Regions from separate parts of the Methylobacterium sp. ap11 genome, predicted to be linked through region 2. Evidence: predicted binding sites of a transcription regulator. Region 2 holds the regulator's gene; the other holds the start of a gene.

Region 1 (7,754 bases), on a different contig from region 2:
CGGGAGCGGGACGGCGATGCCCCGTCCCGGCGCCGGGCCCGGTCCTGAGGGCACCCGGTCGCGGCGGGCGCGGGGGTAGGCCGGCCGGTCGATTGCGGCCGGCGCCGGCCTCCCCATATCGCAGGGGTGAGCCGAGGGCCCGTCCCGCGCCCCAGTCCCGGACGAGCCCCCGCCGATGACGCCAGACGCCCCCCCGCCCGCCTCGCCGGTCCGCACGCGGCCGGCGCGGATCGGCCCGGTCCGCATCCGGGCCGGGATGACCTTCGTGGGCGCGGTGCTGCTGCTGCTCGTCGGCTCGGCGAACGGGCTTCTGCTCGCCTGGCAGAGCACGGTGCAGCACCGCATCACCCACACGCTGTCGATCGACCGCGCCCTGATGCAGGTGCTGGCCGACCTCCTCGACAGCGAGACCGGGCAGCGCGGCTACCTGCTGACCGGCGACGCCGCCTTCCTGGTCCCCTACACCCAGGGCCTCGGCCGGGTGGCCGCCGAGATGCCCCGCCTCGCGGCGGAGCTGCGCGGCAACGGCGAGCAGGAGACCCGGCTCGCCGCCCTGCGCCCCGCCATCGACCGCAAGTTCGCCGAGCTCGACCGCACGATCGCCCTCGACCGCGCAGGCGACCGCACCGGCGCCCTCGCCCTGGTGCGGGCCGGCGAGGGCAAGGCGGAGATGGACGAGATCCGCCGGATCGTCGAGACGATGCGCAGCCGCGAGGACGAGTTGCTGATCGGCTACCAGCGGCACGCCCACCAGATCGAGACCTGGGTCGGCCTCGGCAGCGTCGTGTCGGTCGGCATCATGGCGCTCTTGGCGGTGCTGGCCCTGCGCGAGGCGGCCCGGCGGGCGGCCCTGTCGCGCTTCCTGCCGGCAGAGCTGGCGCCGCTCCTGGAGCGCGGCGGCAGCCTGGAGCAGGGCGGCGGCCTGCGCCTCGGCGAGCGGCGGCACGCGGCGATCGCCTTCGTCGACATGCGCGGCTCGACCACCATCGCCGAGCGGGCCGACCCCGAGACGGTGGCGGTCCTGATCACGGGCTTTCGCCGCTGCGTCGCCCAGGCGGCCCGGGAGACCGGCGGCCTGATCGACAAGTTCATGGGCGACGGGGCCCTGGTGGTGTTCGGGGTACCGGAGGTCCGGGCCGACGCCGCGGCGGGCGCCCTCGCCTTCGCGGGGCGGCTCGAGGCGCTGGTGGAGGCCTGGAACGCCGCCTCGGCGCACGATCCGGTGCGGATCGGCATCGGGGTGCATTGCGGCGAGGTGTTCGTCGGCGTGGTCGGCGACGACGACCGGCTCGAATTCACCGTGCTGGGCGATGCGGTCAACGTCGCGGCCCGGCTCGAGCAGGCGACCAAGACCTTCGGGACGACCACCCTCGTGTCGCAGGCCGCCCTCGACGCCGCGCGGGCGAGCGACGCCTCCGGGGGCGAGACGTGGCGCGAGACCTGGCGCGAGGTCAGCCGGACCGCGCTGCGAGGCCGCAGCGAGGCCTTCCCGATCTACGGCCGCGCCGCGTGAGGGCCGGGACGACGGCCGGGGGAGGAAAACCGGTTCGGGACGGGTAGCGGTCCCGGTCGGCCTCTGCTATCGCAGCCGCCCCGGACGGGTCGGCTCGAAGACGATCCGGCGGTGGAAGGCGCACCAGCTCTTTCCGTCCTGCACCGGCGCACCGCAACAGACCGCGCGGTCGTTGGGCTCGCCGATGATGAATTTGCACACGAAGGCGCCCGACTGGGCGAAGGGAACCCGGAGGCTCGGGGAGGGCTCCTCGACGGCGTCTGCGGTCACGATATGCGACATGCGCACGAGCTGGTTCATCAGGTACTGACTCGCTGGCCTTCCGTCACCCTCGACCAGAAGGGCATCGGGCCGGTTCGTTGGAGGCGACGGACCCGCGCGGAAAGCAGCGCCGGACTCGTCGCCCATGGGACCCGCGCCTCCATGACCCGTGCGCACACGCATCGCAGCGGCAGCGGTGATTTGTCGAATTTGGGGTTGCGTTTTGCAGAACGCAAGCCCCTTAGGCATTTACACATGGTTTTCACACGCCCGGCCGCCTCCGCGGCTGTCCGCGGCGGCGCGGTTCCCGTCATCGACTTGCCATTCGGGCGCCCTATTCCTTGAGGGGCAGCCCCGCCGGAGCGAGTCCACCATGTCCGACGCCGCCCTCGCCCGACGCCCTGCCGGCGCGGCACCCGGCCCCGCCCGCACGGGGCCGCGCCTCGACCATCGCCTCCACCCGACCGCCACGATCGGGTTCCTGGCGGTGCTGGCCGCGGGCCTGGCCTATGCCGGCTACAACCTCGTCGCCGACATGCGGCAGGCCGGGCAGCCGCCGCTCGCCGTCGGGGCCTTCGCGCTGCTCGGCCTCGCCCTCCTGATCGCGCTCGCCTTCGAGTTCGTGAACGGCTTCCACGACACCGCCAACGCGGTGGCGACCGTGATCTACACCCACTCGATGCCGCCGCTGACGGCGGTGATCTGGTCGGGGACGTTCAACTTCCTCGGCGTGATGGCCTCGACCGGGGCGGTGGCCTACAGCGTCGTGACGCTGCTGCCGGTGGAGCTGATCCTCCAGGTCGGCTCGGGCGCCGGCTACGCGATGATCTTCGCGCTGCTGCTCGCCGCGATCGTGTGGAACCTCGGCACCTGGGCGCTCGGCCTGCCGAACTCGTCCTCGCACGCGCTGATCGGCTCGGTGATCGGCGTCGGCCTCGCCAACCAGCTGATGGCGCCGGGCCACGCCGCCTCTGGCGTCGCCTGGGGCCAGGCGCTCGGCGTGCTCGAATCGCTCCTGTTCAGCCCCCTCGTCGGCTTCGTCTGCGCGGCCGGGCTGCTGGTCCTGCTCAAGCGCGTGGTGCGCCGGCCCGAGCTCTACCGGGCGCCGGAGGGCGACGCGCCGCCCCCGCCCTGGATCCGCGGCCTCCTGATCCTGACCTGCACCGGCGTGTCCTTCGCCCATGGCGGCAACGACGGCCAGAAGGGCATGGGGCTGATCATGCTGATCCTGATCGGCGCCGCCCCCACCGCCTACGCGCTCAACCGCACCATGCCGGATTCGAGCACGCCGGCCTTCGTGCAGGGCTCGCAAGGCGCGAGCCGGGTGTTTCGCGCCCATGCGGGCGGGGCGGCGGTGCCCGACGCGGCCGGCGCCCGGGCCCGGGTCGGCGAGGCGCTCAAGGCCGAGGCGCCGCCCAAGTCGCTCGCCGCGCCCGAGGTCCAGGCGGCGCTCGCCGGCCTCTCCGACGACATCGCCGCCCAGGTCCAGGGCTACGGTGCCATCCGGCACGTCCCGGCGGAGGCGACCCAGAACCTGCGCGCCGACATGTACCTCGCGGGCGACGCGGTGCGCCTGCTCACCGGCGAGCACTCGTCCTACGCCGACGACGAGAAGCGGACGCTCCAGGACTACCGCCGCACCCTCGACGACGGCACCCGCTACATCCCGACCTGGGTGAAGGTGGTGGTCGCCCTGGCGCTCGGCCTCGGCACGATGGTGGGCTGGAAGCGGATCGTCGTCACGGTCGGCGAGCGCATCGGCAAGCAGCACCTCACCTACGCGCAGGGCGCGTCCGCCGAGGCGGTGGCCGCCGGCACGATCGGGCTCGCCGAGGCCTACGGCCTGCCGGTCTCGACCACCCACATCCTGTCGAGCGGCGTCGCCGGCACGATGTGGGCCAACGGCACCGGCCTGCAGATGGCCACCGTGCGCAACCTGGCGCTGGCCTGGATCCTGACCCTGCCGGCGGCGATCACCCTGGCGGGCGGGCTGTACTGGGCGCTGCGGCAGGTGTTCTGAGGGCTTTCCCGGCCTTCAGGGCCGGGCCTGCCATACCGGCCGGAAGCGGCTGGAAGACTCCGCGAAGGCATGCGCGCCTGGGCACATCGCGGCGACGACGCGCTGGAGATCGCGGTGACGCTGCTCGAGCGGCAGATGGAAGATCGGCTCGTGATGGGCGATCCGGTTGCGCAAGGACAGCATCTCGTCGCAGATCGCCCACGCCGCCGGACGGTCGAGGACCCGGTCGTTGGGGAAGACCTGCGCGAGGTTCCTCCGCCAGACATGGGCGAGGTCATACCGCTTCGAGAGCTGCGACACCCAGAACCCGGCCGACAGATCCGACACGATGGCGGGCAGTGCGGCAGGCGCAGCACGCCGAATTCGTTCCTGGCGTTGCCGGGCGCGCGAGAGGCGCTCCTCGTCGGTTCCGCTCAATTGTCGGACGAGACCGGCGGTGTCGTAGGGCCAGGACCTGCCATAGCGATGGATCAGGAAGTCGTTCAGCTGGTTCCGCAGGCAGATCTCCCAGGCTTGGAGATACAGATAGAATTCCCGCGAAAGATGCGAGTTCCACTCGTACAGCTTCAGCGCCCTGCTCGGATCGTGACCTGCTTCCGAAAGATATCGCGCGAACCGAGGCTGGCTCAACGACTGGACGAACTGGCCCCGGAGATGCGCATCTTTCCAAAAATTATGTTGCATACGGCGGGGTGCTGCATTACCAGGAAAGTGTGAGCCTGGGGAAACGGTCACTGCGCCATAGGCGCACACCCCCTTGGGACGAGAATCGAACGGCGGGGGCGGGTCTGCGAGGATCCGCCCCTTGCTGTTTCACGCCGAGCGTTCTGGCACGCCGCATGACGCTGCGGCAAGCTCGTATCGGGTGGCTGCCGCACGCCCGGGCTGGCAACCCGCCCCAGGCCGGTGTAACCGCCCCGGGCGGGCGCGTGTCCGGCCCGCGCCAGGGATCCGGCATGCGCTTCCTCGTGACAGGCACGGCCGGCTTCATCGGCTTCCACCTCGCCCACCGCCTGCTCCAGGCCGGCCACGAGGTCGTGGGGGTCGACGGGCTGACCGACTACTACGACGTCGCCCTCAAGCGGGCCCGGCTGGCCCGGCTCGCGGCCCTGCCGGGCTTCTCGTCGCATGAATTCCTGCTGGAGCAGCCCGGCGCCTTCATGGCCCTGATGGGCGAGGCGCGGCCGGACGTGGTGGTGCACCTCGCGGCGCAGGCCGGGGTGCGCTACAGCCTGGAGCACCCGGAGGCCTACGTCGCCGGCAACGTGGTGGGCACCTTCCAGGTGCTGGAGGGCTGCCGGGCGCATCCGGTGCGCCACCTCCTCTTCGCCTCGACCTCCTCGGCCTATGGCGGCAACCCGACGGTGCCGTTCCGCGAGACCGACCGGGCGGTGTGGCCGCTGACCATCTACGCCGCCTCGAAGCTCGCCGGCGAGGCGATGGCGCATTCCTACGCCCACCTGTGGAAGATCCCCACCACCGCGTTCCGGTTCTTCACCGTCTACGGGCCGTGGGGCCGGCCCGACATGGCGCTGTTCCTGTTCACCCGGAAGATCCTGGCCGGCGAACCGATCGAGGTCTACGACCACGGCCGCGCCGTGCGGGACTTCACCTATATCGACGACCTCGTCGAGAGCATCGGTCGGCTGATCGACGCTCCCCCTCCCCCGCCGGGCTCCGCCCCGGTCTCGGCCGCCGACACCCTGAGCCCGGTCGCGCCGTTCCGGATGGTCAATATCGGCGGCGGCCGGCCGGTGAGCGTCGCGGCGATGCTCGATGCTCTGGAGGCGTCCCTCGGCGTGCGGGCGGTCCGCCACCTGCGCGACCTGCCGCCCGGCGACGTCGAGCGCACCGAGGCCAGCCCCGATCTCCTGCGCGACCTCGTCGGCTACGTGCCCTCGACCCCCCTCGAAACCGGCATCCCGGCCTTCGTCGCCTGGTACCGCGCGCAGTACGGCATCGACCGCTAGGAGAACGCCGCGACACTCGACGGCTTGTCACGGCGCCCGCGACAGTGCTCAATCCCCCCATGCCCCGCAGCCTCGACCCCGAGACCGTGCCCGCCCCCGAGGCGGCGCCGCGCCAGACCCGGCGCTACGCCCAGAAGCGCGACGCGATCCTCCACGCCGCCGCCGCCCTGATCAACGAGGCCGGGGTGAAGGGCACGACGCTCGCCGACGTCGCCCGCAGCGTCGGGCTGATGACGAACAGCGTGACCTACTACTACCGCCGCAAGGAGGACCTGGCGGCGGCCTGCTTCCTGCACACGATCGGGGTGCTCGACGGGCTGGTGGCGCAGGCCGAGGCGGCGCCCGGCGGGCCGGCGCGGCTCGCCCGCCTGCTCGACCTCGCGGTGGCCCACCGGGCCGCCATGGCGGTGGGCGAGGAGCCGGACATCGCGGTCCTCAACGACGTGCGGGCGCTCCCCGCCCTCCAGGCCGAGAGCGTGTTCTCCGCCTACAACGCGCTCTTTCGCCGCCTGCGCGGGCTGTTCGACGACGACGGGCTCGACCGGGCCGACCGCAACGCCCGCACCCACCTGCTGCTCTCGGTGCTGCACTCGACCCGGCTGTGGATCCACCGCTACGAGCCGCGGGACTACGCCCGGGCCGGCGCCCGGATGGCCGACCTCCTCACCCGCGGCCTCGCCGGCCCGGCCTCGGAGTGGCGCCCGGCTCTGCTGCCCGAGCCCGAGCCGCCGGAGGAGAGCGAGGTCTCGCCCGAGGCCTTTTTGCGCGCGGCGACGATCCTCATCAACCAGCAGGGCTATCGCGGCGCCTCGGTGGAAAAGATCTCCGGGCTCCTCAAGGTCACCAAGGGCTCGTTCTACCACCACAACGACAACAAGGACGACCTCGTCGCCAACTGCTTCTCGCGCAGCTTCGCCCAGATCCGGGCGGTGCAGGACGCGGCCGACGCGAAGGGCGGCAGCGGCTGGGACCGGATCTGCACGGCCTCGGCCACCCTGGTGCGCAGCCAGCTCGGCCCCGGCGGTCCGCTGCTGCGCGTCACCGCCTTCAGCGCCCTGCCGGAGGCCCTGCGCACCGAGACCCGGCGCACCATGAACCGCCTGACCGAGCGCTTCGGCTTCTGCCTCGTCGACGGCATGGCCGACGGCTCGGTGCGCCCGCTCGACGCCGGCATCGCCGCCCAGCTCGTGTCGAGCATGGTCAACGCGGCGGCCGAGCTGCCGGCCTGGGTGCCCGGGGTGACGCCGGAGAATGCGGCGGAGCTCTACGCGCGGCCGCTGTTCCTAGGGCTGTTCGCGCCGGCGGCGCGGTAGATCCACACCGGTCCCGATGCGGTCGATCATCCGCCTGGTGCTCGAGGCGTATTGGCGCGAAGCGCGCCGGGCGACCCTGCTGGTGATCGGTACCACAATCGTCGGCGCCCTCGCGGCGATCACCGCGCCCTATCTCTTCTCCCGCGCCGTCGATGCGCTGACGACCGGGACGGGAGCCGGCGCAGCCCTGCGCCTCCTGCTCCTCTACGCGCTCCTCGTCGGCGTCGCGGCGGCGTTCGGCCAGGCCGCCCGCTTCCTCATCCTCCTCTGTGCGGAGCGCCTCGCCTTCATGGCGAACACGGCCTTCTTCTCGGCTCTCCTGCGCAAGACGCCGGATTTCTTCCTCGACCACAATCCGTCGGAGATCGGCAGTGCCCGGCAGTCGGGCGCGCAGGCGCTCAACACCGTCGCGCAGCTCGTCGTCGGCGGCCTGCTCCCGGGGCTCGTCCAGATCACGATCGCGGCCGTCCTCCTCTGGCGTCTCCTGAGCTGGGACGTCGCCGTCATCGTGTTCGTCTACGGGGCGATCGTGATCGGCCTCGACTACGTCCGCATCGGCCGCGTCCGCCCGTTCCTGAAGGCCGCGATGGAGAGCAGCCAGGAGAACGCGAAGCTGGTTGGCAACGCCGTCGCGCTGATCGACACGCTGCGCCAGACCCGGGGCGAGGCCTGGATCA
Region 2 (7,754 bases):
TCTGAAGGAGGCCCCGCCGGACGGAACCGTCCGGCGGGGCCCCGTCCCGTGGCGGCGCGCCCACCGCGAGACGGTGGGCATCGCGCGGGTTCCGTCGGTTCGCGAGCCGGGTGCCGGCCTCCCGACCGATCGCTGCCGGTCGCCCCGATGGAGTGTCAGGGCCTGACTGACTGACGGGGTCGACGTCGTGAGAGAATTTTTATCAGATACACGAAAATATCTTGATGTGTCGGAGCCTGCTCGGCTTGCGACGACACAATCGCGAGGGGATTTTCCATCCTGCACTCTACCTCATCCTGAGGTGCGAGGCGATCGAGGATCGCTGAGCCTCGAAGGAGGGATCCAGTAACCTCGGAGAGTTCTGGAGCCCTCCTTCGAGGTTAGTCGATCTTCGATCGACCAACACCTCAGGATGAGGTTGCTGGTGGGATAGAGCGTGTCGATCGGTCGACCAAGCTCTCAGGGGCGGCCCGGCTTCGCGTCGGCACGTTTCATGGCAATGTCGTCCGTGCACCGAAGAAAAGCGTTGTAGGTCTTGCCGGAGACTCTCCGCTTGATCCAGCTGTTCCGGCCGTTGTGACGTGTCTGGATCCCGACCGATTCCGCGCATCTCTCGCGCTCGGCGCTCGACTGCGCCGATGCCGGCTGCACGGCAAGTCCGAGCATGGAAGCGATCATCTCTCCGGCCAGCAGAAAAGCCAAGATCGTCGCGATGTTTCTGAGTTTTTCCATGGAAACATTCCCCGCTTGACTTGAAAATCCTAACGTCATGCTCGGCGATCTACAACTATAAATGTTCGATACGCAGATCGCCTTCACCCCTGACCCAGGGACGGATCCGTGCAAGGGGCGGTGCGGGTGGGCATGTCGGGATCGGCGCCAGGATTCGGCGCGGTGCTCGGGGCGGGCGCGCAGCCGTCGGCCAAGCCTTGTACGGAGCCAACGTCAAGGCGCCCCGGGGTCGTGCGGACCGGAGCCCATCCCCGGTCCTGCCGACCGCGCGAAGGCCTCCGATGCGTCGGACGCCCCTCGTAATCCCGCGCGGTCCAAAGGTCTTACGGGCGTTGCATTTTTGCGGCAGCCAGGCCGGCCGGCATCGTTTCTAAGCAGACGCGCTGGAGCACGGCACATCTGGGGCCCTCGCGCGACCATGACCGGAATCACCGAGCCGATGCGATGCCTGTCGGCCGCGGCGGGCGTCCTGATGCTCGTCCTCTCCACCCCGGCATCCACGCAGGCCGCGCCGCGCAGCGAGTCCGGGACAAAGGACAGGTCCGGGATGGAGGACAGGTCCGGGACGGGCCTGGGCGGCGCGCGGGAGGCCGGCGAGGACGAGGGCCGTCCGGCCGGAACGTCCAGCAAGACGGACGACGGGAAGGACGTCGATACCGAGCACCTGTTCGGCTTCACGGAAGGCGCCGATGCCGGCGAGAAGGGCGAGCAGGAAGCGGTGGTCGACACCGTCTCGCGCATCGGCAAGCGTCGTGACGGCCCCGGCCGGTCGGCCTACCGCGTGCTCGACACGCGGCTCGCCTACCAGTTCAACCCCATCGACAGGCTGAGCCTCGAACTCAGCGCCTTCGGCACGCTGCGGCGGCAGCGCAACGTTCTCGATCTGGACGACAAGTCCTACGGCACCTTCGACGGCGTCTCGCTCGAGGTGAAGTACCAGTTCCTGAAGGGCTCGAAGGAGCAGCCCTTCGGTCTCGCCCTGGAGGTGCGCCCTCGCTTCACGCGCGTCCTCCCGGTCGAAGGCCGCGGCGCCGACATCTTCGACGTCGAGAGCCTGCTCCAGCTCGACGTCCAGGTGGTGCCGGACAAGCTCTGGTACGGCAGCAACATCAGCGTCGAACCGGCGGCCGGGCGCGAGCGGGGCGGCCCGGGCTATCGCTCCTCGACCTTCCTGTGGTCGAACGCTCTCGTGGGGCGCGTCGGAGACAGCACCTATCTCGGCCCGGAGGTCCGCTACCTGCGCGGCTACGAGGGGGCCTTCCTGAACCGGCTCGAGAGCGAGGCGCTCACCCTGGGGCCCGCGCTGCATCACCGGTTCACCGAGAAGGTCTGGCTGACCGTGGCCTATGCCGGGCAGGTCTGGGGCCGCGACACCGACCCGGCCCTGGCCGGCCGGTCCCTCGGGCTGAACCAGTTCGAGCGGCACAGCCTGCGGGTGAAGTTCGGGATGGAGTTCTGACCCGGACCGGGAGACGGCCGTCCGGCGTCACGGCTCGGGCGCGAACATCTCGTCGAAGGAGTAGCCGGAGCCGCGCACGGTGCGGATCGGGTCCGAGTCGCGGCCGCGGTTGATCGCCTTGCGCAGGCGGCCGATATGCACGTCGACCGTGCGCTCGTCGATGTAGACGTCGTGGCCCCAGACGCCGTCGAGGAGCTGCTCGCGGGAGAAGACCCGGCCGGGGCTCTGCATCAGGAACTCGAGCAGCTTGAACTCGGTCGGGCCGAGATGCAGCTCGCGGCCGTCGCGGCGCACGCGGTGGCTGACCCGGTCGAGCTCGATGTCGCCGGCGACGAGCAGGTCGGCGACGTGGGCGGGCTTCGCGCGCCGCAGGAGCGCGCGCACCCGCGCCAGCAGCTCGGGCACCGAGAACGGCTTGACGATGTAGTCGTCGGCGCCGGTGGCGAGCCCCCGCACCCGGTCGCCCTCCTCGCCGCGCGCGGTCAGCATGATCACCGGCAGCCGCTCGGTCTCGCGGCGGGCGCGGATGCGCCGACACAATTCGATGCCGGAGAGGCCCGGCATCATCCAGTCGAGGAGGACGAGGTCGGGGACCTGCTCGCGCAGGCGGATATCCGCCTCGTCGCCGCGGGCGACGGCGTCGACCTCGAAGCCCTCGGCCTCGAGGTTGTAGCGCAGGAGGAGGGTCAGGGCCTCCTCGTCCTCGACGATCAGGATGCGGGTACTCATCGGGGCACTTCAGGGTCGTCGCCGCCGGGACGGCCCGCTCGGCCTCGCGGCCGGGCAGGCCATCCGGTCAGGCCTTGGGCGGGGACTGGGGCGAGAACTGGGGATCCACGGTGGCGAAGCTCGACCCGTCGTTCTTCGGCCGGTCGGTCGTCAGCGTCTCGCCGGTGGCGAGGTAGTGGATGGTCTCGGCGATGTTGGTGGTGTGGTCGCCGATGCGCTCGACGTTCTTGGCGCAGAACAGGAGGTGCGTGCAGAACGTGATGTTGCGCGGATCCTCCATCATGTAGGTCAGGAGTTCGCGGAACAGCGAGGTATAGAGCGCGTCGATGCCGCCGTCGCGGGCCCAGACGTCGAGGGCCGCCACGGTGTCCTGGGTGGCGTAGGCGTCGAGCACGTCCTTGAGCTGGCCCTGGACCAACTCGTTCATGTGCTCCACGCCGACGACGATCTTCTGCAGCTGGACCTGGTCGGCGATCGCGACGACGCGCTTGGCGACGTTCTTGGCGAGATCCCCGATGCGCTCGAGGTCGCCCGAGACGCGGATCGCCGAGATCGTCTCGCGCAGGTCGATCGCCATCGGCTGGCGCTTGGCGATCAGGAGGATCGCCTTCTCCTCGATCTCGCGCTGCAGCCCGTCGAGGCGCTGGTCGACGGCGATCACCGACTGGGCGAGGGCGGCGTCGCGGCGCAGGAGCGCCTGGCCGGAATCGGCCACCATCTTCTCGGCGATGCCGCCCATCTCGGCGATGCTGCGCCGCAGGTTCTGCAGCTCCTGATCGTAGGAGGTGACGATGTGGTTCGACATGGAGTGAGACTCCCCGCGATGAAGTGGAGCGTGGGATCGGGCCGGCCCGGCAAGGGCCCGGGCCGGCGGAACGAGGGCGGGACGCCTCAGCCGAACCGGCCGGTGATGTAGTCCTGGGTCTGGCGCTTCGACGGGTTCATGAACAGCCGGTTGGTCGGCCCGAACTCGATCAGCTCGCCGAGATACATGAAGGCGGTGAACTGCGAGATGCGCGCCGCCTGCTGCATGTTGTGGGTGACGATGGCGATGGTGAACTCGCCCCGCAGCTGCTCGATCAGCTCCTCGATGCGGCCGGTCGAGATCGGGTCGAGGGCCGAGGTCGGCTCGTCGAACAGGATCACCTCCGGGCGCTGCGCCACCGTGCGGGCGATGCACAGGCGCTGCTGCTGGCCGCCCGACAGGCCCATGCCGGATTGCTTGAGCTTGTCCTTCACCTCGTCCCACAGGGCGCCCTTGCGCAGGGCCTCCTCGACGCGGACGTCGAGGTCGGCCTTGCCGAGGCGCTCGTAGAGCCGGATGCCGAACGCGATGTTGTCGTAGATCGACATCGGGAACGGGGTCGGCTTCTGGAAGACCATGCCGACCCGGGCGCGCAGCTCGTTGAGGTCGATCGAGGGGTCGAGGATGTTGCGGCCGTCGAGCAGGATCTGCCCCTCGGCGCGCTGCTCGGGGTAGAGGCTGTAGATGCGGTTGAAGGTGCGCAACAACGTCGACTTGCCGCAGCCCGACGGCCCGATCAGCGCCGTGACCTGGCGGTCGAGGAAGTTGAGGTTGATGTTCTTCAACCCCTTGAAGTCGCCGTAGTAGAAGTTGAGGTCCTTCACGGCGAGGCGGATCGCGGCGGATTCGTCGGCCGTGCTCTGGCCCACGACCGGCACGGCGGTGGCGGTGGCGCTCATCGGTGTGTCTCCAGGATGCGGGTCAGCGCTGGGGGCCGCGCAGGACGAGGCGGGCCACGATCGACAGGCCCAGGATGGTGACGGTGATGAGGAGCGCACCGGCCCAGGCCAGCTGGCGCCAGTTCTCGTAGGGCGAGAGCGCGAACTGGTAGATCATGACCGGGAGGTTGGCGACGCCGCCCATCAGGTTCGGGCTGAACCAGGAATTGTTGTTGAGCGCGGTGAACAGCAGCGGCGCGGTCTCGCCGGCGATGCGGGCGAGCGCCAGCAGCACGCCGGTGACGATGCCCGACTGCGCCGCCCGCCAGGTGACGCTGCGGATCACGATCGAGAGCGGCGCGCCGAGCGCCGCGCCGGCCTCGCGCAGGGTGCCGGGCACCAGGCGCAGCATGTCCTCGGTGGTGCGCACGATCACCGGGGTGGCGATGATGGCGAGCGCGACCGCGCCGGCCCAGCCCGAGTAGCCGCCCATCGGCCGCACCATCAGGGTGTAGACGAACAGGCCGATCAGGATCGAGGGCGCCGAGAGCAGGATGTCGTTGAGGAAGCGGATCAGGTTGGCGAGGTGCGAGGTCCGGCCGTACTCGGCGAGGTAGGTGCCGGCGAGCACGCCGATCGGCGTCGCCACGACGATGCCGAGCGCCGTCATCACCAGGCTGCCGAGGATCGCGTTGGCGATGCCGCCGCCCTCGGAGCCGGGCCCCGGCGTGACGTTCGTGAACAGGGCCGGCGAGAAGCCCTGGACGCCCTGGATGATCAGCATCAGCAGGATCGAGCCGAGCACGATCGCGCCGAGGGCGGTGGCGAGGGTGCAGCCGACGATCAGGGCCTTGTCGGCGGTGCGCCGGCCGGCGCGGACCCGGCCCCATTCGGGCGGGGCGGGGCGGGCGGGGGCGGCGGGGGCGGACCCTGAGACCGCGGCGGGGGAGGCGCTCATCGGGAAACGTCCGTGCGGGAGCGGGATCAGGCCACCTTCGCGCGGCGCACCAGCAGCCGGGCGATGATGAGCACGATGAAGGTGACGACGAACAGGATGCAGCCGAGCGCCATCAGCGAGTTGAGCTGGAGGCCGTCGGCCTCGTTGAACTCGTTGGCGATGCGCGAGGCGATGGTCGAGCCCGGATCGAAGATCGAGGCCGAGAGCCGGTTGGCGTTGCCGATCACGAAGGTGACCGCCATCGTCTCGCCGAGCGCGCGGCCGAGGCCCAGCATCACCGCGCCGATGATCGAGACCGAGGCCTGCGGGATCAGGACGTGGCGCACGACCTCCCAGGTGGTGCAGCCGATGCCGTAGGCGCTCTCGCGCAAAACCGTCGGGATCTGGTCGAGCATGTCGCGGGTGATCGAGGCGACGAACGGCACGATCATGATCGCCAGGATGATGCCGGCGGTGAGCACGCCGACGCCGGACGGCACCTGGGCGTAGAACAGGGTGCCGACGATCGGCATCCCCTCGACGACGTTCGAGACCGGGATCTGCACGAAGCGCGCGAAGAGCGGCGCGAAGATGAACAGGCCCCACATGCCGTAGATGATGCTCGGCACGGCGGCGAGGAGCTCGATCGTCATCGCGACCGGGCGGCGGGCCCAGCCGGGGCAGAGCTGGGTCAGGTAGATCGCGATGCCGAGCGAGATCGGCACGCCGATGACGAGGGCGAGCAGCGCCGAGACCAGGGTGCCGATGATGGCGACGAGCGCACCGTACTCCTCGCGCCCGACGTTCCAGGCGCTCGAGACCAGGAAGCCGGGGCCGAAGGCCTGGAAGGCCGGCCAGCCGCCATAGGCGATCGAGGCCAGGATGCCGGCGAGCACCAGCAGCACGAGCAGCGCCGACGCGAAGGCGGCGGCGCGGAAGATGCGATCGCCCACCGGGCTGGGGGCGCGGCGGGCGACTTCGCGCCTCGCCGCCACTGCGACGTTCTCAGACAACGCGACCATCCGGGTTTCCCTTGGAGTGAGCGGCCTCTAGCGCGCTCGGCGGATCGAGGCGAGTCGGACGCGATCCGCCAGGGCCCGGCGGGCGGCGGAATCTCGGCTTTGCCCGATCCCCGCGCATGCCTGCCGGCATCGCGCGGGGATCGGAGCGCCCGGCCGGCGCCCCGCGCCGGCGGACGGGAGGGCGGGGGCCGCCCTCCCGGGATCTGTCGGCCGCGGCGCGGCTTACTGGCCGAGGACCGGCTTGCCGTCCTTGGCGACCGACTTCCACTCGTCCTCGACCAGGCCGACGACCTTGTCGGGCAGCGGCACGTAGTCGAGGTCGGAGGCCATCTTGTCGCCGCTCTTGTAGGCCCAGCGGAAGAACTTCAGCACCTCGGCGGTGCGGGCCGCGTCGGCCGGGTTCTTGTGGACCAGGATGAAGGTCGCGGCGGTGATCGGCCAGGCCTTGGCGCCGGGCTGGTTGGTCAGCGAGATGCCGAAGCCCGGGGCGGCCTTCCAGTCGGCGTTGGCGGCGGCGGCCTGGAACGCCTCGTCGCCCGGCATCGGGTACTGGCCGTCCTTGTTCTGGATCAGCGCCACCGGCAAGTTGTTCTGCTTGGCGTAGGCGTACTCGACGTAGCCGATGGCGTTCGGGACCTGCTTGACGACGGCCGTGACGCCCTCGTTGCCCTTGCCGCCCTGGCCGGCCGGCCAGCTGACCGTGGTCGAGGCGCCGAGCTCGGACTTCCAGGCCGGCGACACGTCCGACAGGTAGGTGGTGAAGATGTTGGTGGTGCCGGACGCGTCCGACCGGTAGACCGGGGTGATCGGGGCGTCGGGCAGCTTCACGCCGTCATTGAGCTTGGCGATCTTCGGGTCGGACCACTTCTTGATCTTGCCCTGGTAGATCTCGGCCAGGACCTCGCCGGTCAGCTTGACCTCGCCCGGCTTGATGCCGGCGATGTTCACCACCGGGACGACGCCGCCCATGACGGTCGGGAACTGGACCAGGCCGTCCTTGGTCAGGGTCTCGCCCTTCAGCGGCGCGTCGGTGGCGCCGAAATCGACGGTCTTGGCCTGGATCTGCTTGATGCCGCCGCCCGAGCCGATCGACTGGTAGTTCAGGCCGTTGCCGGTCTCCTTGCGGTAGGCCTCGGCCCACTTGGAATAGACCGGGAACGGGAAGGTGGCGCCGGCGCCGGTGATGTCGAGG

Evidence for each region. Region 2 encodes PhoB, which activates phosphate uptake and scavenging genes when phosphate is short. Its sites were predicted from a motif close to TGTCATNNANCTGTCAT; they were not measured.
Region 1: a site for PhoB is predicted at 2,083-2,099, ahead of BMX97_RS12180 (inorganic phosphate transporter). Genes of this name have one in related genera too.

The regions. Positions count from the first base shown of each region.
Region 1 covers NZ_FOEB01000007.1:39,351-47,104, forward strand. The annotation lists gene BMX97_RS12165 (sensor histidine kinase) at 1-48, shown strand, start outside; gene BMX97_RS12170 (CHASE3 domain-containing protein) at 176-1,513, shown strand; gene BMX97_RS12175 (GcrA family cell cycle regulator) at 1,580-1,813, opposite strand; gene BMX97_RS12180 (inorganic phosphate transporter) at 2,148-3,794, shown strand; gene BMX97_RS32030 (hypothetical protein) at 3,810-4,424, opposite strand; gene BMX97_RS12190 (NAD-dependent epimerase/dehydratase family protein) at 4,751-5,764, shown strand; gene BMX97_RS12195 (TetR/AcrR family transcriptional regulator) at 5,824-7,077, shown strand; gene BMX97_RS12200 (ABC transporter ATP-binding protein) at 7,094-7,754, shown strand, end outside.
Region 2 covers NZ_FOEB01000004.1:283,275-291,028, reverse strand. The annotation lists gene lpdA (dihydrolipoyl dehydrogenase) at 1-5, shown strand, start outside; gene BMX97_RS07955 (hypothetical protein) at 460-732, opposite strand; gene BMX97_RS07950 (hypothetical protein) at 1,280-2,191, shown strand; gene phoB (phosphate regulon transcriptional regulator PhoB) at 2,219-2,920, opposite strand; gene phoU (phosphate signaling complex protein PhoU) at 2,988-3,725, opposite strand; gene pstB (phosphate ABC transporter ATP-binding protein PstB) at 3,812-4,624, opposite strand; gene pstA (phosphate ABC transporter permease PstA) at 4,647-5,561, opposite strand; gene pstC (phosphate ABC transporter permease subunit PstC) at 5,588-6,562, opposite strand; gene pstS (phosphate ABC transporter substrate-binding protein PstS) at 6,785-7,754, opposite strand, start outside.